Regions from separate parts of the Roseateles sp. GW821-FHT09H10 genome, predicted to be linked through region 1. Evidence: predicted binding sites of a transcription regulator. Region 1 holds the regulator's gene; each other region holds the start of a gene.
What was found. Region 1 encodes FNR, which switches genes on or off when oxygen is low (the NO sensors DNR and NnrR bind a similar motif). Its sites were predicted from a motif close to TTGATNNNNATCAA; they were not measured.
Positions count from the first base shown of each region.

Region 2: a site for FNR is predicted at 2,491-2,504, ahead of cyoA (ubiquinol oxidase subunit II). Genes of this name have one in related genera too.
Region 3: a site for FNR is predicted at 3,611-3,624, ahead of AC07OY_RS09800 (hemerythrin domain-containing protein). Genes of this name have one in related genera too.
Region 4: a site for FNR is predicted at 2,366-2,379, ahead of AC07OY_RS26575 (ornithine carbamoyltransferase). Genes of this name have one in related genera too.

Region 1 is NZ_JBWKOB010000001.1:1,389,620-1,396,880, reverse strand. It holds gene icd (NADP-dependent isocitrate dehydrogenase) at 1-747, opposite strand, end outside; gene AC07OY_RS06485 (urease accessory protein UreH domain-containing protein) at 814-1,440, opposite strand; gene hemN (oxygen-independent coproporphyrinogen III oxidase) at 1,440-2,834, opposite strand; gene fnr (fumarate/nitrate reduction transcriptional regulator Fnr) at 2,945-3,703, shown strand; gene AC07OY_RS06470 (BON domain-containing protein) at 3,760-4,092, opposite strand; gene AC07OY_RS06465 (sigma 54-interacting transcriptional regulator) at 4,291-5,700, opposite strand; gene AC07OY_RS06460 (hypothetical protein) at 5,861-6,301, opposite strand; gene AC07OY_RS06455 (ATP-binding protein) at 6,282-7,261, opposite strand, start outside.
Region 2 is NZ_JBWKOB010000005.1:268,406-275,666, reverse strand. It holds gene AC07OY_RS22455 (SRPBCC family protein) at 1-6, opposite strand, end outside; gene AC07OY_RS22450 (ArsR/SmtB family transcription factor) at 3-356, opposite strand; gene AC07OY_RS22445 (glutathione S-transferase family protein) at 325-999, opposite strand; gene AC07OY_RS22440 (MFS transporter) at 1,115-2,446, opposite strand; gene cyoA (ubiquinol oxidase subunit II) at 2,561-3,637, shown strand; gene cyoB (cytochrome o ubiquinol oxidase subunit I) at 3,647-5,650, shown strand; gene cyoC (cytochrome o ubiquinol oxidase subunit III) at 5,667-6,290, shown strand; gene cyoD (cytochrome o ubiquinol oxidase subunit IV) at 6,290-6,679, shown strand; gene AC07OY_RS22415 (hypothetical protein) at 6,715-6,846, shown strand; gene AC07OY_RS22410 (SURF1 family protein) at 6,856-7,261, shown strand, end outside.
Region 3 is NZ_JBWKOB010000002.1:408,968-416,228, forward strand. It holds gene AC07OY_RS09785 (hypothetical protein) at 1-772, opposite strand, end outside; gene AC07OY_RS09790 (hypothetical protein) at 822-1,487, opposite strand; gene tkt (transketolase) at 1,531-3,546, opposite strand; gene AC07OY_RS09800 (hemerythrin domain-containing protein) at 3,668-4,282, shown strand; gene AC07OY_RS09805 (diguanylate cyclase) at 4,292-7,261, opposite strand, start outside.
Region 4 is NZ_JBWKOB010000007.1:117,143-124,403, reverse strand. It holds gene AC07OY_RS26585 (putative bifunctional diguanylate cyclase/phosphodiesterase) at 1-1,404, opposite strand, end outside; gene AC07OY_RS26580 (Crp/Fnr family transcriptional regulator) at 1,449-2,213, opposite strand; gene AC07OY_RS26575 (ornithine carbamoyltransferase) at 2,415-2,909, shown strand; gene AC07OY_RS26570 (NAD(P)H-dependent oxidoreductase) at 2,983-3,579, shown strand; gene AC07OY_RS26565 (bifunctional acetate--CoA ligase family protein/GNAT family N-acetyltransferase) at 3,588-6,251, opposite strand; gene AC07OY_RS26560 (universal stress protein) at 6,264-7,097, opposite strand; gene adhP (alcohol dehydrogenase AdhP) at 7,128-7,261, opposite strand, start outside.

The DNA of each region.
Region 1 (7,261 bases):
CAGCGCATAGGCCCAGTCACGGAAGCCCCCTTCCGTGAACTTCATGATGTTGCCCTTGTGCACGATGGTCACGCTGGGCTTGTTGTTGTCGATGGCGTACTGGATGGCCTTGCGCACCAGGCGCTCGGTGCCCTCGCGCGACACCGGCTTCACGCCGATGCCCGAGGTGTCGGGGAAGCGGATCTTCTTGACGCCCAGTTCGTCCTGCAGGAACTTGATGAGCTTCTTCGCCTTGTCGCTCTCGGCCTCGTACTCGATGCCGGCGTAGATGTCTTCCGAGTTCTCGCGGAAGATGACCATGTCGACCTTGTGGGGCTCCTTCACGGGGCTGGGCACGCCTTCGAAATACTGCACAGGGCGCAGGCAGACGTAGAGGTCCAGCTCCTGGCGCAGCGTGACGTTCAGCGAGCGGATGCCGCCGCCGACGGGCGTGGTCAGCGGGCCCTTGATGGAGACGACATAGTCCTTGACAGCCTGCAGCGTCTCTTCCGGCAGCCACACATCGGGGCCATAGACCTGGGTGCTCTTCTCGCCGGCGTAGATCTCCATCCAGTGGATCTTGCGGCTGCCGCCATAGACCTTGGCCACGGCCGCATCCACCACCTTGAGCATGACGGGCGTGATGTCCAGGCCGGTGCCGTCACCCTCGATATAGGGAATGATGGGGTGGTTCGGCACATTCAGCGAGAAGTCGGCGTTGACGGTGATCTTCTGGCCGCCTTCAGGCACCTTGATGTGTTGCGACATGACTTGTGGGCTCCGCGAGAGACGAGACGGGACGGGAAAACAGGACCCGGCGAGTTTATGGCCACGTCAGCAGGCCACCGCGAGCCTCTGCCAAACCCCATGCGCGAGGGCCCAGGCCGCGCCGGCCGCCAGCGCCAGGCCCGCCAGCCGCAGCGCCAGCATGCCACCGTCATCGCCGCGCTTGAGCAGCCTGGCCCGCCACAGCGGGCCGATGGCAAGACCTGGCGTGCTGGCCAGCGCAAAGCCGGCCATGGCGAGGGCACCGCTGCCCATCGATGCGGACAGGCCCGCCAGCAGCAGGGCCGCATGCAGCAGCCCGCAGGGCATGACCACCCAGGCCATGCCGGTGGCCAAGGCATGGCGGGGCTGCGGCCGCCAGCTCAGCGCGCCGAGCCAGACCGGCATGCGGCCGCGCAGCAGCAGCACGATGCCCAGCAGCAGCAGGGCCGACTGCAGCAGGGCCCAGGCCGGCTGCAGCAGCGCCAGGCCCTGGGAGCTTCGCGCCAGCCACTCGGCCGAGGCCGCCGCCGCCGCGCCGCCGGCCGCATAGCCGAGCACCCGGCCGAGCAACAGCTTCGCCGGGCGCCGCCCGCCTGCCAGCGCACAGGGCGCGCTGCACATGGCGGCACAGTGCGGCATGCCGGCCAGGCCCATCAGCGTGGCCGACGCGATCAGGGCCGCGTCCAGCGCCATCAGATGATCTTGGAGAAACGTTCGCGGCTGGCGTCGGCCTGGCAGTAGCGGTCGAACACCATGGCAATGGCGCGCACGAAATACCAGCCCAGCGGCGTGACCTGGATGGCGCCGGACTCCAGCACGACCAGCCCCTGCGCGGCCAGCACCGCCAGGCGCTCCAGCTCGGGTGCGAAATAGGCATTGACGTCGACGAGATGGGACGCGGCGATGGACTCGAATTCCAGCCGGCCCTGGCACATCAGCGCCATGATGACGGCGCGGCGCAACAGGTCATCGCGTGTCAGGGCCAGGCCGCGTTGGACCGGCAGCTGGCGCTGGCGCAGCGCGTCCTCGTACTCCGCCAGGGTCTTGGCGTTCTGCGCATAGGTGGCGCCGACGCGGCTGATGGCCGACACCCCCAGGCCGACCAGGTCGCAATCCGGTTGCGTCGAGTAGCCCTGAAAGTTGCGGTGCAGCAAGCCCTGGCGCTTGGCGATGGCCAGCGGATCGCCCGGCAGCGCGAAATGGTCCATGCCGATATAGGCATAGCCCTCGCCGAGCAGGGCGCTGATGGCGCCCGACAGCATGGCCAGCTTGTCACCGGCCGGCGGCAGTAACTCGGCGACGATGCGCCGCTGCGGCTTGAAGCGCTGCGGCAGATGGGCATAGGCATACATCGCGATGCGATCGGGCCGCAGCTCTGCCACCTGGGCGATGGTGCGGGCGAAGCTCGCAGGCGTCTGCAGCGGCAGGCCATAGATCAGGTCGACGCTGAGGGACGCGAATCCCAGTTCACGCGCCGACTGCGTCAGCGCTGCGACCGACTCCAGCGGCTGAACCCGATGCACCGCCTTCTGCACGCCGGCATCGAAGTCCTGCACGCCGAAGGACAGGCGATTGAAGCCCAGCGACCGCAGATGGGCCAGGCGCGCAGCATCAACGGTGCGCGGGTCCACTTCGATGGACAGCTCCGCGCCGGGCAGGAGCCTGAAGTGGCGCCCCAGCATGGCCATCATCTGGCTCAGTTCGGCGTCGGACAGAAAGGTCGGCGAGCCGCCGCCCAGATGCAGTTGGGACACCGGCGCCATACCGCCCAGGGCCTCGGCCACCAGATCCATCTCGACGCCCATGCGCTCCAGATAGGGCAGTGCCCGCTCATGGTGGCGGGTGATGATCTTGTTGCAGGCGCAGTAATAGCAAAGCTGTTCGCAGAACGGGATGTGCACATAAACCGACAGCGGCTGGGCCGCGCCGCGCTGCCTCAAGGCCTGCAGATGCTGCGCGGCCTGATGAGCTTCGACGAAGCGATCGGCGGTCGGGTAGGAGGTGTAGCGCGGGCCGGCAGCGTCGTGGCGCCGGATGTTGGCGTCGAGCAGGTCGGAGTCCAGGGTCTTGTCGGAAACGGCAGCCATGCCCGCACTGTGCCCAGCGGCGTTTCAAGCGGCCTTGATCAATATCAAGGACAGTGCTCGATGTGCATTCAAGAATGGGCACCATGCTGACCTCCCCTCTGCCCTAAGCGATGAGCCTGCCCACAACGCCCAGCCTGGTCGGCAGCCCCTTCCCCGCCATCGAGCCGCTCAAGGTCGCCTGCGCCAGTTGCAATCTGCGCGAGCTCTGCCTGCCGGTGGGGATGAACGCCAGCGAGCTGGATCAGCTCGACGGCCTGGTCAGCAAGCGCCGCAGCGTGCCGCGTGGCGAGCACCTGTTCCGCAACGGCGAGCGCTTCGAGGCGCTGTATGCGGTGCGCACCGGCTTCTTCAAGACCTGCGTCGGCAGCGAGGACGGCCGCGACCAGGTCACCGGCTTCCAGATGGCCGGCGAGCTGCTCGGCCTGGACGGCATCAGCAGCGACCGCCACCACTGCGACGCGGTCGCGCTGGAGGACTCCTCCGTCTGCGTCATTCTCTACGGCCAGTTGGAGGAGCTGTCGCGCGAGTTCAGCGTGCTGCAGCACCAGTTCCACAAGATCATGAGCCGCGAGATCGTGCGCGACCATGGCGTCATGCTGCTGCTCGGCAATATGCGCGCCGAGGAGAGGCTGGCGGCCTTCCTGCTGAACCTGACGCAACGCCTGCAGGCGCGCGGCTTCTCGCCGTCCAGCCTGGTGCTGCGCATGACCCGCGAGGAGATCGGCAGCTACCTCGGCCTCAAGCTCGAGACCGTCAGCCGCACCTTCTCCAAGTTCCAGGACGACGGGCTGCTGGAGGTCAAGCAGCGCCAGTTGCGCGTCCTGGACCAGCCCGGCCTGCAGGCCCTCGTCAACAACAGTCGCTGCTGACGCAAAAAGGCCCCGCGGGGGCGCGCGGGGCCTGACGGGATCAGGGGGCTGGCGCTTCAGCCGACCTTGATCTCGTTGCGAACTTCCTTCACGCCCGGCACGGCCTGCACGAGCTTGACGGCCTTCTGGGCCAGTTCGGCGCTGGGCGCCGCACCCTTGACGACGATGACGCCGGCGGCGGTGCTGCTGACAGTCAGCGGCAGGGCCTGCAGATCCTTGTCCTGCTGCAGGGCCAGGGCAGCCTGGGCCGCAACGGCGGCTTCCGGGGCGGCGGGCTGGGCCTGGGCGACCTGCTGGGCCGGTGCGGGGTCGGCGGCGAAGGCCGCGGATGCGGCGCTTGCCACCAGGGCGGCGGACAGCAGACGGACGAGGCGGGTGGTTTGTTGCATGCAGATCTCCTGAGGATGCTTGAATCAAACGCGATGCCGGTCGGCACCACGACCGGCTTAGCGCAAGGGGTGTGCCAGCTCCTGATTCATCAATGACATCAACGACTTGGCGCTGCCAGCCACGGCAGATCCCGCCTTCGCGGCCGTCCCGCGGCATGGTTTTGTCGCCGCACGGCGACAGGCTGCCGTCCGTCCGCCCTAAGTGCTTGATTCACCGGACAGTTTCCTGTCGCCAGAATCCGACGCTCCGCCTAGGGGGTCGTCGCGGAAGAGCTGCGGATCCAGGCCGTGCTTCTGCATCAGGCGATAGAACTCCGTGCGGTTGCGGTCCGCCAGCCGCGCGGCTTCGGCCACGTGGCCCGAGGTCAGCTTGAGCAGCCGGTTCAGGTAGTCGCGCTCGAAGCGCTGCTTGGCATGCTGGTAGTTCAGCACTTCCGCCGAAGGCATCTGCAAGGCGCGCTGCACCTGGGCCAGCGGCACCAGGGCGCCGGTGGCCAGCACGCAGACCTGCTCGACGACGTTGTAGAGCTGGCGCGCATTGCCCGGCCAGGGCGCCGTCACCAGGGCCTCAAGCGCATCCGGCGCGAAGCCGCGCACCGGCTTGCGGTGGCGCTCGGCCAGGGTGCTGAGGAAATGCTGGGCCAGCAGGGCGATGTCCTCGCGGCGCTCGCTCAGCGGCGGCAGGCTGAGCTTGACGACATTGAGCCGGTAGTAGAGGTCGGGGCGGAACTGTCCCTCGGCCATCGCCAGGTCCAGGTCGCGGTGGGTGGCCGACAGCACGCGCACGTCCACCGCCACCGCCTCGTTGCTGCCCACGGGTCTCACCATGCGCTCCTGCAGCACGCGCAGCAGCTTGACCTGCAGGGCCAGCGGCATGTCGCCGATCTCGTCGAGGAAGACCGTGCCGCCCTGCGCCGCCGGGATCAGGCCCTGGCGATGGCCCTGGGCCCCGGTGAAGGCGCCTCTCACATGGCCGAAGAGCTCGGACTCCAGCAGGGCCTCGGGGATGGCGCCGCAGTTCACGGCGATGAAGGGCTTGGCCGCCCGCGGGCTGGCCTTGTGGATGGCGCGGGCCAGCAGCTCCTTGCCGGTGCCGCTGTCGCCGCCGATGAGGACGCTGGCGTCCGTCGCCGCGACCAGCCGCGCCTCGGCCAGCACCTCGGCCATGCGCGGGCTGCGGCTGATGATCTCGCGGCGCCAGCCGCCGTCGCCATCGAAGGGCGCGGGCCCGGGCGCGTTGACGCGCAGGGCCTGCTGGATCTTGGCCAGCAGCTCCTTGGCGTCATAGGGCTTGGTCAGGTAGGCGTGGGCGCCGCGCGTCGTGGCCTCCACCGCGTCGGGGATGCTGCCGTGGGCCGTCAGCAGGATGACGGGCAGCGAAGGGTGATGGGCGCGCACCTCGTCGAACAGGGCCAGCCCGTCCAGCCCGGGCAGGCGCACATCGGTGATGAGCAGCGACGGCAGCTTCACGGCCAGATGCGCGAGAGCAGCCTCGGCGCTGGCCACGGCCTGCACCGCGTAGCCCGCGGCGGTCAGGCGCATCGTCATCAGGCGCAGCAGGTCGGCGTCGTCATCGACGATGAGGAGGGAGGCGGGTGCATGGGTCATGCTCGATGTCCTGTTGTTTGCGGGCCGAGCGCCGGGCCGCCCCCTAGCCGGCCCGCGCTGGCGATATGCTTGCCGGTTGATCCGGCAAGCATCGCCGTCCCCTCTCTGCGGCCTGCGGCCGCAGAGCAGTCCCGGTCAAGGTCATCCTTGGACGAGGGGCTCATCGTTTCGCGGGCAGGGTCTGCTCGATGGCCTTGAGTGCTTCCAGCTTCTCGTTGAGCTGTTCATTGCGGCGCTGGCTTTCGCGCAGCTGCTGGGTCAGCTTGTCGACGCTGTCCTGCAAGCGCCGCTGATCGGCCAGGCGCAGGGACAGCTGGACGGCCAGCTGCCTCAGTGGCTCGGCCTGGGGATCGGTGGACGTGGCGATGGCCTCCACCTGCGCCACCGCCTGGTTCAACTCGGCCGTGCCGCGGCCCAGGGCCAGGGCCTTGCGCAACTCCTCGGCCGTCGCGAGCAGGTCCTGCAGCGCCCTGACCTCCGGTGCCGGCAAGGGCTCGGGGCAGGCCGGCGCAGGCGGCGGCGCTGCCACCGGGGCCGGCGGGGGCGTCTGGCATGCCGCCAGCAACAGCAGGCAGGCGATCTCAAGCAGTCGTGGCTTCATGGGCAGCAGGAATCTCGATGCGGAAATGGGCGCCGCGCTCGGCAGGCAGCAGGCAGCAACTGCCCCCATGCGCCTGCGCGATCTCGCGCACGATGGACAGGCCGATGCCGCTGCCGCGGCGCGCGCCGGGGGGCTGGTGGCGGCCCTGGTAGAAGGGGTCGAAGATGCGCTCCACATCCTCGGCCGCGACGCCGGGGCCGGCGTCGATGCAGTCGACGCGGACCCGGCCGCCACTGCGCGCTAGGGCCATCACGATGGCGCCGCCCGGCGGGCTGAAGCGCAGCGCGTTGGCCAGCAGATTGGCCAGGGCCATGCCGAGCTTCTCGGCATCGACCCAGGCCTCGCAGGCCTCGGCCTCGACGTGCACTGCCAGGCCGCGCGCCTGCCACAGCAGCCGCTGCTCGTCGACGACGCGCGCCAGCAAGGCCCGCAGGTCCACGCGCTGGCGCTGCAGCTGCTGCGAGTCCGAGGCCAGGGTCTGGTAGCGCAGCAGATCCTCGATCTGGCGCTGCAGGGCCGCGCTGTTGTCGCCGAGGATGCGCACGATCTCGGTCTGGTCCGGCGTCAGGGGCCCGGCCACGCCATCACGCAACAGCGCCGCGCCCTCGCGGATGGAGGCCATGGGCGTCTTCAGCTCATGCGAGATGTGGCGCACGAAACGGGTCTTGTCGGACTCCAGCGCCGCCAGCCGCTGGCGCAGCCATTCCAGCTGGCGCCCCAGGCGGCGCAGGTCCACCGGGCCTTGCACATCGGCCACGACCTGGTCGAAGCGGTTGGCACCGAGGCGGCCGATGGCGGCCTCGACCTGGGCCAGCGGCCGCAGCAGCCAGTGCCCGAAACCCAGGGCCAGCAGCACGGCGAGCACGATGGCGCCCAGCACCAGCCCGCTGATGAGGCGGCGCTGCTGCTCCAGTTCGGCCAGCACGGCGTCGCTGCGCCTGTCCATGGCCTGCTGGCCCT
Region 2 (7,261 bases), on a different contig from region 1:
GGTCATGGCTTGTCGTCCTGTTCTTGAAGAAGGGCGTCGAGGGCGTCGAACTGGCGATGCCATTGCGCCTTGCGCTGCGCCACCCAGTCCTCCAGCCCGCTGAAGGCATCTGGCGCGATGCGATAGGTGCGCACGCGGCCTGCCTTGTCCGATGCCACCAGGCCGCCGGCCTCCAGCACCGCCAGATGCTTGACCGCCGAGGGCAGGGCGATGCCCAAAGGCTTGGCGAGGTCGGTCACCGACGCCGGCCCGCGCGCGAGCTGATCCACCATCGCCCGGCGGTTGCCGTCGGCGAGCGCGACGAAGAGGCGGTCCAGGCGCCCGTCAGTCGGCGAGGAAGCGTGCGGGGAGGGCATGGCGCAGCGGGTAGTACTTCAAGACGGGGCGGGCCTCGACGATGCAGCGCCAGACCGAAGGCCGGGCCAGCAGGCGTTCGAAGTAGGCGGACAGCCTCACATGCCCGGGCGAGAAGGGGCGGATGATGGCCGCGTGGAACAGCGACGGCGCGGCTGCGCAGTCGGCCATGGAGAAGGCCTCGCCGGCGGCCCAGGGGTCGTCGCCCATGCGGCTCTCGATGAGGTCATAGGCCTGGCCCAGTTCATTGACGACGGCGCTCATCGCGATGGGATCGCGGTCGGCCTCGGGCCTGAGCAACTGGGCCACATAGCGCTGCGCGGGCGTCATCACATAGCAGTCGAACAGCCGGTCCCACAGGCGTACCTGCAACTGGGCGTCGAAGTCCTCGGGCAGCAGGCGCACCGGGCCGGGGTGGCGGCAGTCCAGGTATTCGATCTGCACCGAGGTCTCGGGCAGCACGCGCTCGCCGTCGACCAGCAGCGGAATCTTGGCCGTGGGCCACAGCGCCGCATAGGCCGCACGCGCGTCCGGGTCGCCGAGGTTGACGCCGCGCGCCTCGAAGGGCGTGTCGTTCTCGTAGAGCGCGATCAGGACCTTCCAGCAGTAGGAGGACAGCGGGTGGTAGTGCAGCGTCAGGGACATGGTGGACTCAATCAGTTTCCAGTGCGGCTAAGTGTATTGAAACTTTCCAAAGTTGGAAACTGTTGGGGCAAAGAAAAGCGGGCCGGAGCCCGCTTTCTACTTGGTGCGATCTGCTTCAGTCTTCGACCACCGCGGCCGCCTGCAGCTGCTTGTTCACCCTCAGCGCCACCAGCGTGCACAGCGCGCCCGACATCAGGTACGCCGTCAGCGTGATCAGCCCGAAGTGCGACGACAGATACAGCGCCACCACGGGTGCGAAGGCGGCGCCGAACAGCCAAGCCATGTCGGCCGTCAGCGCCGCGCCGGTGTAGCGGAAGTGGGGCAGGAAGTTGGACGTCACCGAGCCGGCCGACTGGCCGTAGGACAGGCCCAGCAGCACGAAGCCGATCAGGATGAAGGCCGCCTGGCCGGGCTTGCCGCCGCCCAGCATCAGCGGCGCGAACACGGCGAACACGCCGATGGCGATGGCCATGCTGCCGAGGTAGCTGCGCCGGCCGATCTTGTCGGCGATCAGGCCCGACATGGGCATGGCGACGGCGGCGAAGGCCGCGCCCAGCAGCTCCATCTTGATGAAGTCGTCGATGCCTTGCGGGTCGGACAGGGCCACCCAGGACAGCGGGAAGACCGTCACCAGATGGAAGAGGGCGTAGCTGGCCAGGGCGGCAAACGCGCCGATGACGATGTGATGGCCCTGGGCCGGCAGCAGTTCGTGCAGATGGGCGGGGTCGAGCTCATGCTCTTCCATGCGCTTCTCGTACTCGTGCGTGACCACCAGGCGCAGCCGGGCGAAAAGCGCGACGACGTTGATGGCGAAGGCCGTGAAGAAGGGGAAGCGCCAGCCCCAGGACAGGAAGTCCTTGCTGTCGAGGCTGGTGTAGACGTACAGGAAGACGCCAGAGGCCACGAAGAAGCCCAGAGGGGCGCCCAGCTGGCCCAGCATGGCGTACCAGCCGCGGCGGTCGGGCGGGGCGTTCAGCGCCAGCAGCGAGGGCAGGCCGTCCCAGGAGCCGCCCAGGGCCAGGCCCTGGCCGACGCGGCACAGGGCCAGCAGCAGGATGGCGGTGCTGCCGGCTTCGGCAAAGCCGGGCAACAGCCCCATGGCGACGGTGGAGCAGCCGAGCAGGAAGAGGGCGGCGGTCAGCTTGGTCGAGCGGCCGAAGCGGCGCTGGATCTCCATGCCGATCAAGGTGCCGACCGGTCGGACGACAAAGGCCAGTGCAAAGACCAGGAAGGCGTAGAGGGTGCCGGTGAGCCTGTCGGCGAAGGGGAAGAAGACCTGGGGGAAGACCAGCACCGAGGCGATGCCGAAGACAAAAAAGTCGAAATATTCGGACGCGCGGCCGATGATGACGCCCACCGCGATATCGCCGGGGGCCAGATCCTCGTCCGTCCGGGTGGTCAGCGGACCGGATTGGGGGCTAGGGAAGGTACTACCTGCAACTGCCATTTCGGGCTTGTCTCCGTCTGTGCCTTGGACAAAATGTCCAATCGTTGATTTACCTCAATCAACTTACATTCCGTCGCTGCCCGCAAGATCGTTAACCCTCGCGCGCCTCTCAGGATGTACCCCAACAAGTCTCTCCTCACATGCGTCCTGGTTTTGTCAGCCAGCTTCGCTTTGTCCGGCTGCGACTGGATCGTGATGAAGCCCCACGGCGACATCGCGAACCAGCAGGCGCAGCTCATCGTCACCTCGACGCTGCTGATGCTGCTGATCATCGTCCCGGTGATCGCGCTGACGCTGTTCTTTGCCTTCCGTTACCGGCAATCGAACCCCGAGGCGACCTATGCGCCGGACTGGGACCATTCCACCCGCCTGGAACTCGTCATCTGGGGCGCGCCGCTGCTGATCATCATCGCCCTGGGCGCCATCACCTGGATCAGCACCCACAAGCTCGACCCCTTCCGCCCGCTGGACCGCATCGCCGAGGACAAGCCCCTGGTCGCCGGCGTGAAGCCGCTGGAGGTCTACGCCGTTTCCATGGACTGGAAGTGGCTGTTCATCTACCCCGAGCAGGGCATCGCCACCGTCAACGAGCTGGCCGCGCCGGTGGACCGCCCCATCCACTTCCGCCTCACGTCCACCAGCGTGATGAACACCTTCTACGTGCCCGCTCTGGCCGGCATGATCTACACCATGCCGGGCATGGAGACCCAGCTGCACGCCGTCATCAACAAGGCCGGCGTCTATGACGGCATCTCGGCCCATTACAGCGGTGCCGGCTTCTCGGACATGCGCTTCAAGTTCCACGGCCTGAACGACGCGGATTTCGCGCGCTGGGTCGAAGGCAACAAGGCGGGCGGCGCCAAGCTGACGCGTGAGGACTACCTCAAGCTGGAGCGGCCGAGCACCAAGGAGGCCGTGCGCCGCTACGCCAGCGTCGAGCCGGGGCTGTGGGGCGCCATCGTCGACCGCTGCGTCGACGGCAAGAAGATGTGCGTCAGCCAGATGATGGCCATCGACGCCGCCGGCGGTGCCGGCAAGGGCGGCCTGGCCAGCACCATGAGCAGCCCATGGCGCGATGCCGAGGGCGGCAAGCGCGACCGCACCGTCGTCGCTGCCCTGTGCACGCCGACCAATCCGCTGGGCCTGCCCATCGAGACCGACGCGGCCACCGCCGTCGCGCAGAAGAAGTAAGAGAAGCCGATGACCGCTCCTGTCTACCCCGAAGAGCTCCACCCGGTCTTTGGCCGGCTGGGCCTGCATGCCCTGCCCATCCACGAGCCCATCCTCGTGGCCACCTTCATCGCCTGCGCGCTGGGCGGCCTCTTCGTCTTCTTCCTGATCACGAAGTTCAAGCTTTGGGGCCACCTGTGGCGCGACTGGATCACCAGCATCGACCACAAGAAGATCGGCATCATGTACATGCTGCTCGGCGTGGTCATGCTGCTGCGCGGCTTTGCCGACGCGCTGATGATGCGGGCCCACCAGGCCATGGCCTTCGGCGAGAACGCCGGTTTCCTGCCGCCGCATCACTACGACCAGGTCTTCACGGCCCATGGCGTCATCATGATCTTCTTCGTCGCGATGCCTTTCGTGACGGGCCTGATGAACTATGTCGTGCCGCTGCAGATCGGCGCGCGCGACGTTGCCTTCCCCTTCCTGAACAACTTCAGCTTCTGGATGACGGTGGGCGGCGCCATCCTGATCATGATCTCGCTGTTCGTCGGCGAGTTCGCCAAGACCGGCTGGCTGGCCTTCCCGCCGCTGTCGGGCATCCTCGCAAGCCCTGACCCCGGGGTGGACTACTACCTGTGGTCACTGCAGATCGCGGGGGTGGGGACGACGCTGTCGGGCATCAACCTGATCGCCACCATCATCAAGATGCGTGCGCCGGGCATGGCCATGATGAAGATGCCCGTCTTCACGTGGACGTCGCTGTGCACCAACGTGCTCATCGTCGCCAGCTTCCCCGTGCTGGCCGCGGCCCTCGCGCTGCTGACCGCCGACCGCTACCTCGGCACCAACTTCTTCACCAACGACCTTGGCGGCAACGCCATGCTCTACGTGAACCTGATCTGGATCTGGGGCCACCCCGAGGTCTATATCCTGATCCTGCCGATCTTCGGCGTGTTCTCCGAGGTCGTGTCCACCTTCAGCCGCAAGAAGCTGTTCGGCTACGCGTCCATGGTCTATGCCACGGTCGTCATCACCATCCTGTCCTACCTCGTCTGGCTGCACCACTTCTTCACGATGGGCTCAGGCGCCAGCGTGAACTCGTTCTTCGGCATCACGACGATGATCATCTCGATCCCGACGGGCGCCAAGATCTTCAACTGGCTGTTCACGATGTACCGTGGCCGCATCCAGTTCGAGGTGCCCATGCTGTGGACGGTGGGCTTCATGATCACCTTCACGGTGGGCGGCATGACCGGCGTGCTGCTGGCCGTGCCGGCGGCCGACTTCGTGCTGCACAACAGCCTGTTCCTGATCGCCCACTTCCACAACGTCATCATCGGCGGCGTGGTGTTCGGCGTCTTCGCCGGCATCAACTACTGGTTCCCCAAGGCCTTCGGCTTCCGCCTGGACGCCTTCTGGGGCAAGGTCTCGTTCTGGTGCTGGTTCATCGGCTTCTGGCTGGCCTTCACGCCGCTGTATGTGCTTGGGCTCATGGGCATCACGCGCCGCGTCAGCCACTTCGACGATCCGTCGCTGCAGATCTGGTTCGTCATCGCCGCCATCGGCGCGGGCGTCGTGGCCCTGGGCATCGGCGCCTTCCTGATCCAGATCGCCGTCAGCGTGATGCGCCGCAAGGAGCTGCGCGACACGACGGGCGACATCTGGGGCGGCCGCACGCTGGAGTGGTCCACGTCCTCGCCGCCGCCGGACTACAACTTCGCCTTCACGCCCATCGCCCATGAGATGGACGCCTGGTATGACATGAAGCAGCGCGGCGCCGAGCGCCCGGTCAAGGGCTTCGTCGACATCCACATGCCCAGGAACACCGGCGCCGGCTTCGTCATCGCCATGCTGGCCACGCTGATGGGCTTCGCGCTGATCTGGCATATGTGGTGGATCGCCGGCATTGCCTTCGCCGCCACCGTCATCGCTGCCATCGTGCACACCTTCAACTACGACCGCGACTACCACATCAAGGCCGATGCGGTGACCCGCATCGAGGACGAGCGCACCCGTGCGCTGGCCGCCTGACCGCAAGAGCTCTGACATGTCCGCCACCATTGCCACCCATGTGAACGGCACGCCGCTCTACTACGACCACAGCGGCGAGCACCATCCGCCCAACAGCACCATGCTGGGCTTCTGGCTCTACCTGATGAGCGACTGCCTCATCTTCGCGGTGCTGTTCGCCGTCTACGCCGTGCTGGGCCGCTCCTACGCGGCCGGCCCCTCGGGCGCCGACCTGTTCGACCTGCCGCTGGTGGCCGTCAACACGGCCCTGCTGCTGTTCTCGTCCATCACCTATGGCTTCGCGATGATCGCGATGCAGGCCCGCAAGAAGGGCCTGCTGCTGGCCTGGCTGGCCGTCACCGGCCTGCTCGGCCTGGGCTTTCTGGGCATCGAGCTCTACGAGTTCCACCACCTCATCCACGAGGGCGCCGGCCCGCAGCGCAGCGCCTTCCTGTCCAGCTTCTTCACGCTGGTCGGTACGCACGGCCTGCACGTCACCTTCGGCTGCATCTGGCTGGTCACGCTGATGTTCCAGGTCAACAAGCTCGGCCTCACGCCGGCCAACCGCCGCCGCCTGATGTGCCTGTCGATGTTCTGGCACTTCCTGGACGTCGTCTGGATCGGCGTCTTCACCTTCGTCTACCTCATGGGGGTGCTGTGATGGCCGGCCATGCACATGATGCTCACGGTCACGACGACCATCTCGACGGCGAGGAAGACTTCCACGTCAGCTACAAGGGCTACGCGACGGGCTTCATCCTGTCCGTCATCCTGACCGCCATCCCCTTCTGGCTCGTCATGGCCAAGGTGCTGCCCAGCCCCAAGATGACCGGCTTCGTCATCCTCGGCTTCGCGGCCGTGCAGATGGTGGTGCACATGATCTATTTCCTGCACATGAACGCCAAGGTCGAGCAGGGCTGGTCCATGCTGGCCCTGTTGTTCACGGCCGCCCTGGTGGTCATCATGCTGGCCGGCTCGGTCTGGGTCATGTATCACATGAACACCAACATGATGCCGACGCCGGACCCTGCGGCCATGCGGAACATGTAGCCCTTACGCAGGCGCGGCTGAAAGTACCCGGAAAGATGGATTGGATCCCCGTTGTCCTCGTGACGTTCAAGGCTGTCGTGTTCTGCACGGGCATGTTCTTGGCCATCAAGTGGCACTACGACCAAGGCAAGAAAAAGAAGAAGAACAACGACACCCAGGGACCGTAGGCCATCGACATGACCCGTGCCGCGCGCGTTGCGCTGATTGTCGCCACGGCGCTTGCCGGTCTCGGGTTCGCTGCGCTGGCGGTCTGGCAGGTCCAGCGCCTGGGATGGAAGCAGGACCTGATCGCCCGCGTCGAGCGGCAGCTCACGGCGGAGCCGGTGGCGCCGCCGCCGGTGGCCGCCAAGGCCGACGAGTACCGCCGCGTGCGCCTGCGTGGCCAATTCGAGCCGCGCGAGGCGCTGGTCCAGGCCAACACCGAACTCGGCGGCGGCCACTGGGTCATCGCGCCGCTGCGTCTGGCCGATGGCAGTGTCGTCCTCGTCAACCGCGGCTTCGTACCGCCCGAGCAGCGTGCGCCCGAGCGGCATGCCGCTCCCGCCGACCCCGTTGAGCTGACTGGCCTGCTGCGCCTGACCG
Region 3 (7,261 bases), on a different contig from region 1:
GCTCCCGCGTCATGCCGAGGAAGTCCATCAGCGTGAAGCGATCGCGCTTGAAGCCATGCCTGCGCTTGTTGTCCGGGAACATGCTGAAGCGCTGCTCGATCGTGCGCGGCTTGTCTTCCGCCTTGCGGCAGGGCATGCGGTATTCGGACACCCAGTCGCGCACCGTCTGCTCGAGGCTGGCGGAAGCCTTGGCGTAAGTGAACTTCACCTCGGGTGGTTGCTGGCCATCGCCCTTGAACGTGATTTCCGCGACCAGATGCTCGGCCTGCGGCCGGCTCCAGCCAATCTTGTAGTCCATCGCTCGCCTGGGCATCACGACGCATAGCGGGGTCTGCTCTCCCGGCTCCGCAGGCATGGGCGTGGGATCGCGGTCGTGGTTCTGGAAAGTGAAATCCTGGACCGCGCTCACCACGCCGTCCTCGGGCTGCAGGCAGGGAAGGCGATAGCGCGCCACGTAGTCGAACACCTGATCCTGCATGTCCTCGCGCGCCGAGTTGGACAGGACCTCGACCGTCGGCTTGGCGTTGGGCTTGCTGAACTTCAGCAGCACTCGCATCGCGCCGTACTCACGGTCCAGCTTGTTGCGCTCGGGATAGCGCGGCGGATGGGCCGGCTTGACCAGGCAGCCCAGGCGCTGGGCCTCGCTGCGCGTGACCACTTCCGTTTGTGCCGACGCGCCGAGCGCGCAAGCACCCAACATGCCGACAACGATCCATCCGCGCATCCGAGCTCCCTGCTTCATCTTTCCTGTGCGGGCGAGTTTGTAGCTCAACAGCGGCGCCCATCCGTCACCTGCTTGGGGGACCCGGCAGCCCCCCGCATCAGCCCGCTGCGCTGGCGGCCGGTGCAGGCGGCGCCAGGTTGATGCGCCCGCACGGAATCCTGATCTCCAGCGTTTCGCCGATCAGCGCCCTCTGCTGCGCCTCGGGCGCGTCGAGCTCCAGGCTGGCCAGCCATTGCAGCAGGGCCTGGTGCTGCGGACTGGCAGTGCGGTAGAGGAGCCCGGCCCGATTGGCCGCCACCGGCCGGAAGGATTGCCATCTGACGACCATGGGGCAGCCCATGTCGTCGAGATTGAAATCCACCCGGGTTCCCGGCACGTCCTTCACCATCTCGAAGAAACGCTGCAGCGTCACCCTGGGCTGGGAGAACTGGGTTCGCGAGCCGGGCACGTACTCCCATTGCTGCGCGAGCCGCTGAGCGGCGCCAGGCTTGTCGGCGCAGGTCCAGCGTCCGGCCCTCAGATGCTGCACAAGGTACTCCGTGCCCCGCTCAGGAAAACTGGAATGGATCACGCTCACCTTGAGCGGGCCGGCAAGCTGTTCCGCGGGCTCGACATCGGCATGGAACTTCGCCGCCTTGGACCAGCTCAGGCCGAAGGGCATCTTCAGCGGCGGCAACTTCAGGCAGTTGCCGGTCGGCTCCGCCTGGGCACCTGCCACGCACGAAAAGAAAAGGGCCGCAAGCGCGGCCCGGCATTTCCACATCACTCACTCCCTGGCCGTGCCCGGCCAGGAGGGAGCAGCGGCATCACTTCTTCTTCAGCACCGCCTTGACGGTGGCGGCAACGTTCTCCGGCGTGAAGCCGAAGTGCTTGAACAGCACGCCGGCCGGCGCGGATTCACCGAATGTATCGATGCCGACGACGGCATCCACACCGTACTTCCACCAGAAGTCGCTGACGCCCATTTCCACGGCCACGCGCGGCAAGCCCTTGGGCAGCACGGTCTTCTTGTAGTCCTTGTCCTGGCGGTCGAAGACATTGGTGGACGGCATGGAGACGACGCGCACCTTCACGCCCTGCTCGGCCAGCAGGGCCTTGGCGGCCATGGCCAGCTGCACTTCGGAGCCGGTGGCGATGATGACGGCCTGGGCCTTGCCCTTGGCCGGCTCGGCCAGCACATAGGCGCCCTTGGCGATCTCGTCGACATTGGTCTTGGGCGAGTAGCTCAGGTTCTGGCGCGACAGGGCCAGCAGGCTGGGGCGCTGGGCATTGCCCAGGGCCATGGTCCAGGCGACGACGGTCTCGGTCGTGTCGGCCGGGCGCCAGACGTCCAGGCCCGGGATCAGGCGCAGCGAGGCGACATGCTCGATGGACTGGTGGGTGGGGCCGTCTTCGCCCAGGCCGATGGAGTCGTGGGTCATCACGTGGATGACGCGGGTCTTCATCAGCGCGGCCATGCGGATGGCGTTGCGGCTGTAGTCGCTGAAGGTCAGGAAGGTGCCGCCATAGGGGATGAAGCCGCCGTGCAGGGCGATGCCGTTCATGATGGCGGCCATCCCGAATTCGCGCACGCCGTAGTTGATGTGGCGGCCGTTGTTGGCCGTGCCGTCGGCAGCCACGCGCAGTGCCGGCGTGCTGGAGGTGTTGGTCAGGTTGGAGCCGGTCAGGTCGGCGCTGCCGCCCAGCATCTCGGGCAGCTTCAGCGTGAAGGCTTCCAGGGCCAGCTGGCTGGCCTTGCGGCTGGCGACGGTCTGGGCCTCGGCATGGGCCTTGACGACGGCGTCGACGGCGATCTGCGCGAAGTCGGCGGGCAGCACGCCGGCCATGCGGCGCTGGAACTCGGCGGCCAGCTCGGGGTGGGCTTCGGCATAGGCGTCGAAGCGCACATCCCATTCGCTCTCGGCGCGGTCGCCGGCGGACTTGTGGTCCCAGGCGGTGTAGACCTCGGGCGGCACGACAAAGGGCTCATGCGTCCAGCCGATGGCCTCGCGGGTCAGCTTGATTTCCTCGGCGCCCAGCGGCTCACCGTGGGCCTTGGCTGTATTGGCACGGTTGGGCGAGCCCTTGCCGATGGCCGTCTTGGCGATGACCAGCGTGGGCATGTCCTTGCTCTGCTTGGCCTTGCCGATGGCGTCGTCGACGGCGTCCACGTCATGGCCGTCCACCGGGCCGATGACGTTCCAGCCATAGGCCTGGAAGCGCTTGGCGGTGTCGTCGCCGAACCAGGGCGCGACCTGGCCGTCGATGGAGATGCCGTTGTCGTCGTAGATGGCGATCAGCTTGTTCAGCTTCCAGGAGGCGGCGAGTGCCGCGGCCTCGTGCGAGATGCCTTCCATCAGGCAGCCGTCGCCCAGGAAGACATAGGTATGGTGGTCGACGACGGTGTGGCCTTCGCGGTTGAAGTCGCGCGCCATCAGCTTCTCGGCCAGGGCCAGGCCGACGGCGTTGGTGACGCCCTGGCCCAGCGGGCCCGTCGTCGTCTCGACGCCGGCGGTGATGCCCACTTCAGGGTGGCCGGGCGTCTTGCTGTGCAGCTGGCGGAAGGCCTTCAGCTCCTCGATGGGCAGCTCATAGCCCGTCAGGTGCAGCAGGGCGTAGATCAGCATGGAGCCGTGGCCGTTGGACAGCACGAAGCGGTCGCGGTCGGCCCAGTGCGGGTTGGCCGGGTTGTGCTTCAGATGACGCCCCCAGAGCGCCACCGCGATGTCCGCCATGCCCATGGGGGCGCCCGGGTGGCCGGAATTGGCGGCCTGCACGGCGTCCATCGCCAGCGCGCGGATCGCGTTGGCCATGAGGGTGGGGGAGGCGGTCGTTGCGGTCATGGCCGGGGCTTTCTTGGGCTGGAGGGCAAAAACCCGGGATTTTACGGGGGTGCCTGGACGGGCCTTGATCCAGCGCAATACCACTTGCCCTTTTAGGCGCGACGCTGGACGAATGTCAGCCATGCCCATGCCCCTGGCCGTGCGCGTCATCCGCGCCGAGCACGACGCCCTCGCGGCCATGCTGCGCACCCTGCCGATGCTGCTGGCCGCCCAGCGCCGCGACCGCACGCCTCCCGACTTCGGCGCGCTGCGGGCCATGCTGTTCTATGTCGATGAATTCCCCGAACGCTTGCATCACAAAAAGGAAAGCGAGCTGTTGTTTCCGAAGCTGCGCGCGCTGGCACCGCAGCTGCGCGAGGTGCTGGACGAGCTGGAAGCCGACCACGCCCAGGGCGAGCGCGCCATCCGCGAGCTGCAGCACAGCCTGCTGGCCTGGGAGCAGATGGGCGAGGCGCGGCGGGACAAGTTCGAGCAGCAGCTGCGCGTGTACTCGGCGCGTTATCTGCGCCACATGAAGCGCGAGGAGACCGAGATCCTGCCGCAGGCAGCCCGCTGCTTCAGCGCCGCGGACTGGGCCGAACTCGACGAGGCCTTTGGCAGCCACCAGGACCCGTTGGCGCCGCGCACAGGGCAGCCCGTGGACGAAGCCTATGCGCCGCTCAGGCAGCGCATCCTGGCGGCGTTGCCGCCACCTTTTGGGTGGGGGCCGGCCACGACGCCGCAGGCGGTTGCGTAGCGGGCCCGCTCAGCCGCGCCCCGAGCGCAGCAGCGTCAGCCGGCCGCTGGCCGCCCAGCTGTCCAGCGGGCGGCGCACGTCCTGGCGCAGTTCGTCCTCGCTGGCGGCACGCGCGTCGAGCAGGCCGACCCAGGCATTGCGGCCGGTGTCCTTGGCTTCGTAGAGCGCCGCGTCGGCAAGGTCGATGGCGGCATGCCAGTCCAGGGCGCGCGGCAGGCCGGCGCACAGCGGGAAGGCCGAGAAGCCGACCGAGCAGGTCAGCGGCAGGCGCAGGCCGCCGTCCAGAGCGAAGGGCTGGGCGCTGACGGCCTGGCGGGCGCGTTCGGCCAGCTCGGCGGCGCGGCGGCGCGGCGTGCCGCGGGCCACGATGAGGAACTCCTCGCCGCCCCAGCGCACCAGGTAGTCGGTGGCGCGGAAGACCTGCTCGAGACGGCCACGCATCTGCTCCAGCACGGCGTCGCCGGCCATGTGGCCATGGGCGTCGTTGATGCGCTTGAAGTGGTCGATGTCGATGAGGAAGAACAGCAGGTCCTGCTCGCTGTCCTGGTCGGCGGTGACGAGGGTGCCGGCGGGCTGCTCGTAATGGCGCAGGGCCAGTGCGACGTCGGCCGGCATCTGGCGGTCCAGGAAGCGGCGGTTGCGCAGGCCGGTCAGGGGGTCGGTGAGGCTGGCTTCTTCCAGCTCGATGGACTTGGCCGTCAGCGCCGCCGTGGCGGCCTCCAGCGCCTCGGTGCGCTCCTGCACGCGCAGCTCCAGCACGCGGCGGTGGCGCAGCAGCAGTCGGGTGCGCATGCGCACGATGAGGGCCACCAGGCTGACGGCCGCGACCACGGCCAGGGCAAGGGCCCAGCGTGTCTGCCACCAGGCGGCGCGCACGTCGATGCCGATCTTGAGTTCGTTGACGCTCCAGGCACCGTCGCGGTTGCTGCCCATCACCCGCAGCTGGTAGTGGCCGGGCGCGAGGTTGGTGTAGGCCGCCGTGCGGCCCAGGATGCCGGCATCGATCCAGGCGCTGTCCAGACCCTCCAGCCGGTAGCGGTAGCGGTTGCGGCTGGGCTGGCTGTAGTCCAGCGAGGCGAAGGCCAGGCTCAGGCCGCGCTCGCCGGGCGCCAGCACGACATCGGCGCCGCCACTGGGCAGCGGGCGCTCCTCGCCGTCGACGCGCAGTTCCGAGACGACCAGCGGCGGCTTGTAGGTCCAGGGCGCGAAGCGGTCGGGATCGATGACGAGCAGGCCGCGGGCGCCACCGAACAGCATGCGGCCGTCGTCGAGCTTGGCGTAGGCACGGAACCAGCCGGTGCCGAGGTCGGCGCCGTCGGCCGCCCCCAACTCGCGGCGTTCGCCGCTCTGCGGGTCGAACATGTTGCGCTGCGACCAGACGCGGCCCTGCTTGTCGAACAGCAGGTTGGCGCCGAAGGCCCCGCCGACGTCCGACGCACCGACGACCTCGAAGCGCGCCTTCTTGCCGTCGCTGTCGATGAGGCGGTGCAGGCCGGTGCCGGTGTCCACCCAGAGGCGGCCGGCCAGGTCGACGGCCATGCCCAGCACGGTCTGGCCGGTCAGGCCCTTGGGCTCCACCCATTCGGCCACCGGTTCGTCCGCGCCGGGCTTGGCGACGCGGAACAGGCCGGCCGCGCCGCCCGCCCACAGGCTGCCGTCGGGCAGGGCCGCGAAGGCATTGACCTCGCCGGTGCCGCCCACCAGGCCGGCCGTCGGGATGGCGCGCATCTGTGGGTGCTCGGGCGACCAGCGCATCAGGCCGTCCAGCGTCGCGATCCACAGCGAGCCGTCCTCGCCGGCATGGAAGCGCCGCGGCACGGCATTGCCGCTGCGCAGCGTCTCCTTCCAGCGGCCCTGGGCATCGAAGCGCAGCAGCTGGGTGTCGATGGCGACCCACACGGTGCCGTCCTTGGTCTGGCCCAGCGCGTTGACCCGGCCCGGCGGCAGGCCGCCGCCGCCCTGGGCGACGACGCCGAGGGGCATCAGCTGGCGGTCGCGGCGCTCGATGCCGCCGGCCAGGGTGCCGAGCCAGATCTCGCCGTTGTCCAGCTGCAGGATGCTGCGCACGTCCAGGCCGCCGGAGACGGAACCGATGGCCTCGCGCACCATGGACAGGCCCGGCAGCGACGGCACATGGCGCATCAGGCCGCCGCCATAGCTGCCGGCCCAGATGGTGCCGGAGGGGTCGCGCAGCAGCGCGCGCACATCGCTGCGCGGCGCGGTGCCGGCGCCGGTGGCGGGCAGGCGCTCGATGAGGGCGCCATCGGTGGCGCGCCGGCGCGACAGGCCGGAGGCGTCGCCGAACCACAGCTCGTCGGGATCGGGCTGGGCCATGGCCATGACCGGCCAGACGCCCGAGCTGGCGCCCGGCGTGGCGCCGGGGCTGAAGGGCAGGGCCTGGCCCTGGGGCGACAGCGCGCGCAGCTGGCCCTGGGCCGTGCCGATGATGATGCGGCCGTCAAGTGACTCGCTGATCAGCGTGACGAGCTGGTCGCCGAGGCCGACGTTGAGCGTCTCGATGGGGCCGTCGACGGCCTTGCGGGCCAGGCCGCGCCAGGTGCCTATCCACAGCGTGCCCTGGCGGTCGACGAGCAGGGTCTGCACGCGCGGGTCGGGCAGGCCGTCCTCCTTGCCGCGGTGGTGGGTGAAGCGCTGGGTCTTGACGTCGAAGCGGTCCAGGCCGCCGCTGCCGCCAATCCACAGCGTGCCGTCCTTCTCCAGCGCGAAGGTGCGCACGGTATTGGCGGCGGGCGCGGTGTCGTCGGCCGACTTGCCGTCGCGGGCCCAGCGGTCCCAGCGGCCGGTGGACGGATCCAGGCGCACCAGGCCGCTGTTGCCGGCGGCCACCCACATCCAGCCGCGCGGGTCGGGCAGCATGGCGCGCACGAACTGCTCGGGCAGCAGCTGGCCGTCGGGGCCGGCCAGCGGATAGCGGCGGAAGGCATAGCCGTCAAAGCGCAGCAGGCCCTCGGGCGAGCC
Region 4 (7,261 bases), on a different contig from region 1:
CTCGCGGTTCACGAACAGGTAGCGGCCCTGCAGGTCCTTGGCAAAGATGGCATCGGTCGAACTGTTGGCGATCGCTTCGGCGATCTTCCAGGCCCGCTCCTTGTCCTGATGGGCTGCCGCCATGCGCGAGGCCGCCTGCAGTTCGCGGCGCTGCATGGCGCCGTAGATGACCGCCCCGGCCGCCAGCACGGCCAGGATGTTGACGATGGCCAGGGTGGCGGCGCCGGACATGGCGTCGCCCTGCAGCAGGCTGGGAGGCGCCTGCATGGCGACATACCAGGCCGAGCCACGGACCGGAGCGGCCACGGCGGCCTGGGCCTCGTTGCCACCGCCCAGGCCGTCCAGCACCGTGCCGGCCAGGGAAGGGGTGCTGGCCAAGACGGCCAGCGAGGTGGCCGCGGGGTCTCGTGGCCCGGCGAGAGGCACGCTCGAACCGTCCGCGCCAATCGCCAGCAGGCCTTGGCTGGCAGGGCGGAAGAACAGGGTTGCCGGGGTGTCGATGGCGGAGCCCGCCTGCAATTGGGGGAGCAAGGTGCGGTGCGGCGCTGTGCGCAACAGCAGCACGGTCTCGGGCCGGCCATCGGTGCCGGGCAGCGGCACGTACAGGTCGAACTGCAGGCTGTCAGGCTCGCCCGCCTGGGCGTGGAAGTCGCTGCTGGACACCAGGCCGCGCTGCATCGCCTCGCGGGCGCCCGCCGACGTCGCCGAGTCCAGCATCCGTGCGCGGCCGTCCGGCGCCAGCAGCACCTGGCCCCGTTCGTCCAGCAGCAGCGTGTCGGCATAGCGCGAGGAGGCGAGCAGCAGGAGCAGCTGCCGGCGCATATCGGCGGTCAGCGCTTCGTCCGGATTGCGACGCCAGCGCTGCACGCCGGCGCGCAGCTGCGGGTCGGTGGTGAGCTGCCGGGCTTCGTCGGTGCGCCTTTCGACCCAGCCTTGCACCATGTCCGCCTTGAGGCCGGCCTCGCGGCGCAGATGCTCCACCTGCTGCTCGTAGGATTTGTGGGTCGAGCTGGCGTAGCTGACCAGGCTGGCGAGTACCACCGTCGCCGACAGCAGGGCGAACACCCAGAGCAGGTTGCCCGAGCCGCTGGGGTGCGCCGCGGCGGTGCGGGTCTGGCGGCCGCGCGCCGCCGCGAAGTAGATCAGCCCGCTGGTCGCCAGCACGAAGGCCAGGCCCTTGCCCTGGCTGACGGCCGTCAGCGTCGCGACGTCGGAGGCCACGGCCTGCAGCAGCTTGTCCGACAGGATGATCCATGTCAGGCTGAAGGCCGCGTAGGCGGCCGCGAGTCCCTGTGGGGTTTGCGGCACAAGGCGGCGCAGTGAAGTCGCCTGGTGGCTGGCGTATTGGCCTTCGGGCGCCGGGTTCAGTGAAGTTGCGCTTGGATCTTGATGCTGTGCATTCATGGCTTCTCCCTGGATCGCTGCGTCGCCTTCGATGGGCGCTCTGCTCAGTGCAGGCCGGCTGCTGCGGGGCGGCCGCTGAAGCTGCCCAGGGCATGGAAGTCGGGGATGCAGATATCGCGGCGGCTCTTCTCGTTGAAGGCGATCAGGCGGGCCCGGGCCAGCCTCGACAGCACCCGGCTGACCGTCTCCAGCGTCAGGCCGAGGTAGTTGCCGATCTCGGCGCGGGTCAGGCGCAGGCTGATCTGGTCGGTGCGCAGGCCGCGCATGGCCAGGGAGCCGGCCCAGTCGTGCAGGAAGGTCGCGACCCGCGCATCCGCCGGCAGTGTGCAAAGCGCCGTCTTGGCCTCGCGGTCGCGCATGATTTCGCTGCTCATGGCTTCGTGCAACAGGGCCATCAGGCGCGGCTGCTCGGCGCAGGCCCGCAGCAGTGCGTCATAGCGCAGGGTCCAGACTTCGGCCGTGTCCATGGCGATCGCGTCACAGGCATAGCTGCCCTTGGCGATGCCGCCGAAGCCCAGCCAGTCGCCACGGAACTTCAGTCCGACGATCTGCTCGTCGCCGCTCTCGGACACGCTGAGCAGCTTGAAGCAACCGGAGTTCAGCACGTGCAGATGCTCGAAGCGCTCGCCATTGCGGTACAGCAGGTCGCCAGCGTGCACGATGCGGCGCGTGGGGCTCAGCGCGTCCTGCAGCAGCTTCAGTCCATCGGCGATGCGCTGGACCTGCGAGGGCGCTGCGCTGGACCCGTCGGGCGTGCGCGGCGCCGTGATGTCGGCGCGTTGGAAGGCAGGGTGTGAAGTCGTGTGCATCTCGGGCTCCGGTGAAGCTGGCTTGATGCAAACGATGCTAGGCAGCGCCGGCCAACCCGATGCCAACGGCAGGCGCCAGTCGGTCGCACTGCGTAACACTCGGTAAACGGGCCGTGACGGCGCTTCACAACACCAAGCCAGATCCGGCGGGGTTGACCTGGGTCAATGTCGGCGCATGACGCGTCGATACGCTTGCGCTCAATGTGTTCAAAAGCCCGTCAAGGCGCCACAAGCGCCGAGTTTTCCAGCCCTGAGGACGCAGCCGCGCTGGTCCGGCAGGCACAGACGCTCTCCAAGCTCGGCGACAGTGCACTCAAGCTGTTGCAGGGCAAGAAGTTCGCGTTCGTGTCGCCGCGCGGGGGCGCGGAGGGCGAGGGCGAGTTCCTGCGTGCCGCCACCACGCTGGGAGCGCATGTGTCCCGTGTCCAGCTGGGGCTCGACGAGAACAGCAGTGCGCAGCAGATCGCCGCCACGGCCCGGATGCTGGCCAGGCTTTACGACGCCGTCGAATGCCAGCATCTCCCGGCCACGCTGGTGGGCCAGATCGCGAAGAGCAGCACCATTCCCGTCTTCGCCGGCCTGGCGACCGAGGATCATCCGACGGCGGCGCTGGTCGATGTCCTTGGCGTCGACGCGCCGCCCGCCGTGCGGCGCCGCGCCATCCTTCAGGCGGCCCTGCTGCTCAGCGTTCGCTGAAGCGGCAGGCATCTGCGCGAAGGTCTTGATCCATCGCAAGGCCAGGGGGCGAGCGCCGAGCTAGGGTGGCACCATGACCTCTCAAAAGCGCCATGTCCTGTTGATCCTCGGCCATCCCGACGCGGACGGCGGCCACCTCTGCCACGCGCTGGCCGATGCCTATGCGCAAGGGGCGCGCCAGGCCGGCCACGAGGTTCGGCGCGTGGATGTCGCCCAGCTTGACTTTCCGCTGCTGCGCAGCAAGCAGGACTGGGAGCAGGGCGCGGTGCCGCCAGCGCTGCGGCCTGCCCAGGAGGACATCCAGTGGGCCGATCACGTCGCGCTGTTCTTCCCGCTGTGGCTGGGCGACATGCCGGCCCTGCTCAAGGCCTTCCTCGAACAGGTGGCGCGCCCCGGCTTCGCGGTCGGCAAGGCCGGCCCCGATTCGATGGGCGTCAAGTTGCTGAAGGGCCGTTCGGCCCGGGTTGTCGTGACCATGGGCATGCCGGCCCTGGTCTATCGCTGGTACTTCCGGGCGCACAGCGTCAAATCGCTGGAGCGCAACATCCTCGGATTCGTCGGCTTCGCGCCCGTGCGAGAGACCCTGGTCGGCATGGTGGAGGGATTGAAGGATGCCGATGCCGCCCAATGGCTGGCGCGCATGCGCCGCGCCGGCGAGCGCGCCGACTGAGCCGCAGGTCAACGCGCCACCGCGCGGCTCGCGACGAGGGTTTCCGAGGGCTGCATGCCATCGGGCCGGATGTCGAAGCCCATGGGCTTGAGCAGGTTCAGCATGGCGCTGTTCTCGCGCAGGACATAGCCGACCAGGCGCTCGGTGCCGCGCGACGCGGCGTAGTCCAGCAAGGCCTGCATCAGCAGTCGCCCGATACCCTGCCCCTTGAGGTCGCTGCGCACGAGCAGGGCGAACTCCGCATTGATGTTGTCGGGGTCGCGCACCAGGCGGGCCACGCCCAGCGTGGCCGGGCTGCCCGGGGCCTGCTCGTCGACGATGAGCAGGGCCATCTCACGCTCGTAGTCGATCTGCGTCATGCGGGCCAGATCGTCGTGCGTCAGCGCGTGTGGCGCCTGGAAGAAGCGCATGCGCAGGTCTTCAGGGGTGCAGGCCTCCAGGAATTCGCGGTGCAGCGCCTCGTCTTCGGGGCGGATCGGTCGCATGACCAAGGTATTGCCTCGCCAGTACAGGGGGCGAATCAGTTCGGCCGGGTAGGGGCGCACCGCAAACCGCGCCATCCCCGAGGGGGCGGTGGAGGACAGGCGGACGCGCGCATCCAGCGCGACGACGCCACGCTCGTCGGCCAGCAGCGGGTTGATGTCCAGTTCGGCCATTTCCGGCAGGTCGGCCAGCATCTGCGCGACGGCGATCAGCGTGTCGCACAGCGCATCGAGATGGGCCGGCGGGCGGCCGCGGTAGCCCGCCAGCAATCGGGCCACCCGGGTGCGCTCCACCAGCTCGCGTGCCAGCGTGCGATTCAGCGGCGGCAGTGCCACCGCCCGGTCGCCCAGCACTTCCGTCGCAATGCCGCCCTGGCCGAACAACAGCACCGGGCCGAAGATGGCGTCGACATGGGCGCCCAGGATCAGTTCCTGGGCATGGGGACGCCGCACCATGGCCTGCACGCTGAAACCCTCGACCGGGGCCTCGGGGCGCGTGAGCTGCAGGTGGGCCAGCATGTCTTGCGCCGCGGCCAGCACGGCATCCTCGTCCCGCAGGTCCAGGCGCACGCCGCCGGCATCCGACTTGTGCAGGATGGCGCTGGACACCACCTTCAGCACCACCGGTCCGTCGATGCGGCGAGCCGCCTGCGCGGCAGCCTGGGGCGACGCGGCGGCTCGGAATGTGGGCACCACGGGAATGCCATAGGTGGCCAGCAAGGCCTTGGCCTGGACCTCATCCAGCCATTCCTTGCCCGCCGCGATCGCAGCTTCGATGATGCCGCGCGCCTTGGTGCGGTCCGGCTCAGCCTGCTTGCTGGCGCTCGGGGTCTGGCGCAGCGTGGCCTGGTTGCGCCGGTAGGTCTGCATCAGCGAGAAGGCCCGCACCGCATCCTCGGGCGTCTCGTAGCCGGCGATGCCAGCCGCCTCGAAGATGCGACGCGCCGCCGCGACGCTGTGGCCGCCCATCCAGCAGCTCAGCACGCGGCCGCTGTGCTCGTCCATCAACGGGGCGCAGGCGCGGGCGATGGTCTCGCTGGGCACGATGGCTGTGGGCGCATGCACGAACAGCACGGCGCCGGCCTCAGGCGCTTCGAACAAGGCCTTGAGCGTGTCCACATAGCGCTGCGCTGGCGCATCGCCGATGATGTCGATGGGGTTGCCATGCGACCAGCTGGCCGGCAGCACGGCGTTGAGCCGCTGCATCAGGGCCGGACCCGGCCGCGCCAGCGCGACGCCCAGCGAGGAAGCCGCATCGGCCACCATCACGCCGGCTCCGCCGCCATTGGTCATCACGATCAGCTCGCGGCTGGGGTTGTCGCGAAAGCGCGCCAGCGTTTGCGCGGCAATGAAGAGATCTTGCAGCGTGTCCACGCGCAGCATGCCGGCCCGGCGTATGGCTGCGTCGAAGACGAAGTCTTCGCCCGCCAGCGCCCCGGTATGCGAGGCGGCTGCCTGCATGCCTGCCGGTGCGCGGCCGGCCTTGACGACGATGACCGGTTTGGTGCGCGCGGCGGCGCGCGCGGCCGACATGAACTTGCGCGGCGAGTTGATGGACTCGATATAGAGCAGGATGGCGCGCGTGCGTCGGTCCGCCGCCAGGTGGTCCAGCAGGTCGCCGAAGTCGACGTCCATGTGCTCGCCCAGGGAGATCAGGTGGGAGAAGCCGATCTGTTCGGCGTTCGCCCAGTCCAGCACGGCCGTCAGCAGGGCGCCCGACTGCGACACCAGCGCCAGCTCGCCAGGCAGGGCGCTGGCCTGGGTGAAGCTGGCGTTCAGGCCCAGGTGGGGGCTGAGCAGGCCGATGCAGTTGGGCCCCAGCAGCCGCAGCGTGTGTGGCCGCGCGGCGTCCAGCGCAGCCTGTTTCTGCTGCGTCGTGAGGCCGGCGGTCACGACGATGGCCGCCCGCGTGCCGAAAGCGCCGAGCTGCTCGACCAGGGGTGCGATGGTGTCTGCTGGCGTGCACAGCACGGCCAGTTCCGGCACGAAGGGCAATTCGGCGACTTCGGCGAAGCATCGCGCGCCGTCGAGCTCCTTGAGCCTCGGGTTCACGGGGGCGAGGGCGCCCTTGAAACCGGCACCGAGCAGATTGCGCCAGACGGTGGTGCCGACCCGGCCGGGCCGGTCCGACGCACCGAAGACGGCGACGGACTCGGGCGCGAGCAGGCGTTCGAGATGGCGTTGCGTCATGGGGTGTCTTGTTCAGTGGGACATCAGCACCGGCGCGGTCATGGACGCCAGCAGCGTGCGCGAGACGCCGCCAAACAGGCGCTCGGTCCAGCGCGCGTGCCCATAGGCGCCCAGGACGATGAGATCCGCGCCGGTATCGGACGCGGCATTGAGCAGCGCATCGCCGATGGCCAGCGCCGTGACCTCGGCGCGCACCTCGGCATCGACGCCCTGGAAGGCCAGCCATTGCCGCAGGCCGGCCAGGCGCGCGAAGGGCGCCGTGCCCTGCGCTTCCCGGCGCCAGTGCATCACGGTGACCTGCGCAGCACAGCGCAGCAGGGGCAGGGCGTCGGTCATGGCGCGCACGGATTCAGGGCTGCCGTCCCAGGCCACCAGCACCCGCTGGGTGCGAACCGGCTCGCGGTGGGTATAGGGGACCAGCAGCACGGGCCTGGCGCATGAAAGCAGCACCTGCTCGAGTTCGGCCGCCTGCTGACGATGGCCGGGGAGCGAAGGATCGGCCTGGCTCATGATCAACAGGTCGGCGCACTGGGCGTGCAGCACCAGCGAAGTCGATGCGGGGGAGGGGTCGGCCAGCGCCTCAAAGGATGGCAGGGCTTCCGAGGCGCAGCGCTTGCGGAATGCGTGCGCGATGGCCATGGCCTCGTCCAGCAGGCGTTCACTGGCGGCGGCCGCGGCGTCTGCCATGGCGGCTGCGGTCTGCAACGCCTGGGCTTCCAGGGCGGCCGTCGGCGCCAGCCCGACCAGATGGGCATCGAACTGACGGGCGAGCGCGATGGCGATGGCGGTGCGGGCACCGTTGGCGGGCGTCGCGTCGACGGCGACGAGGATGCTGCGGTAGGTCATTGCGAAGTTCCGTGATGGGGCGTCATGGGGTCAGGCAAAGCTGAGGACCGCGCGCCCGTCGATGCGACCCAGCCGCAGGTCGTCGAAGATGCGGTTGATGTCGTCCAGGCGGTGCGTGGTGGTGCTGGCATGCACCACGCCTTCGGCGGCGAACTGCAGCGCTT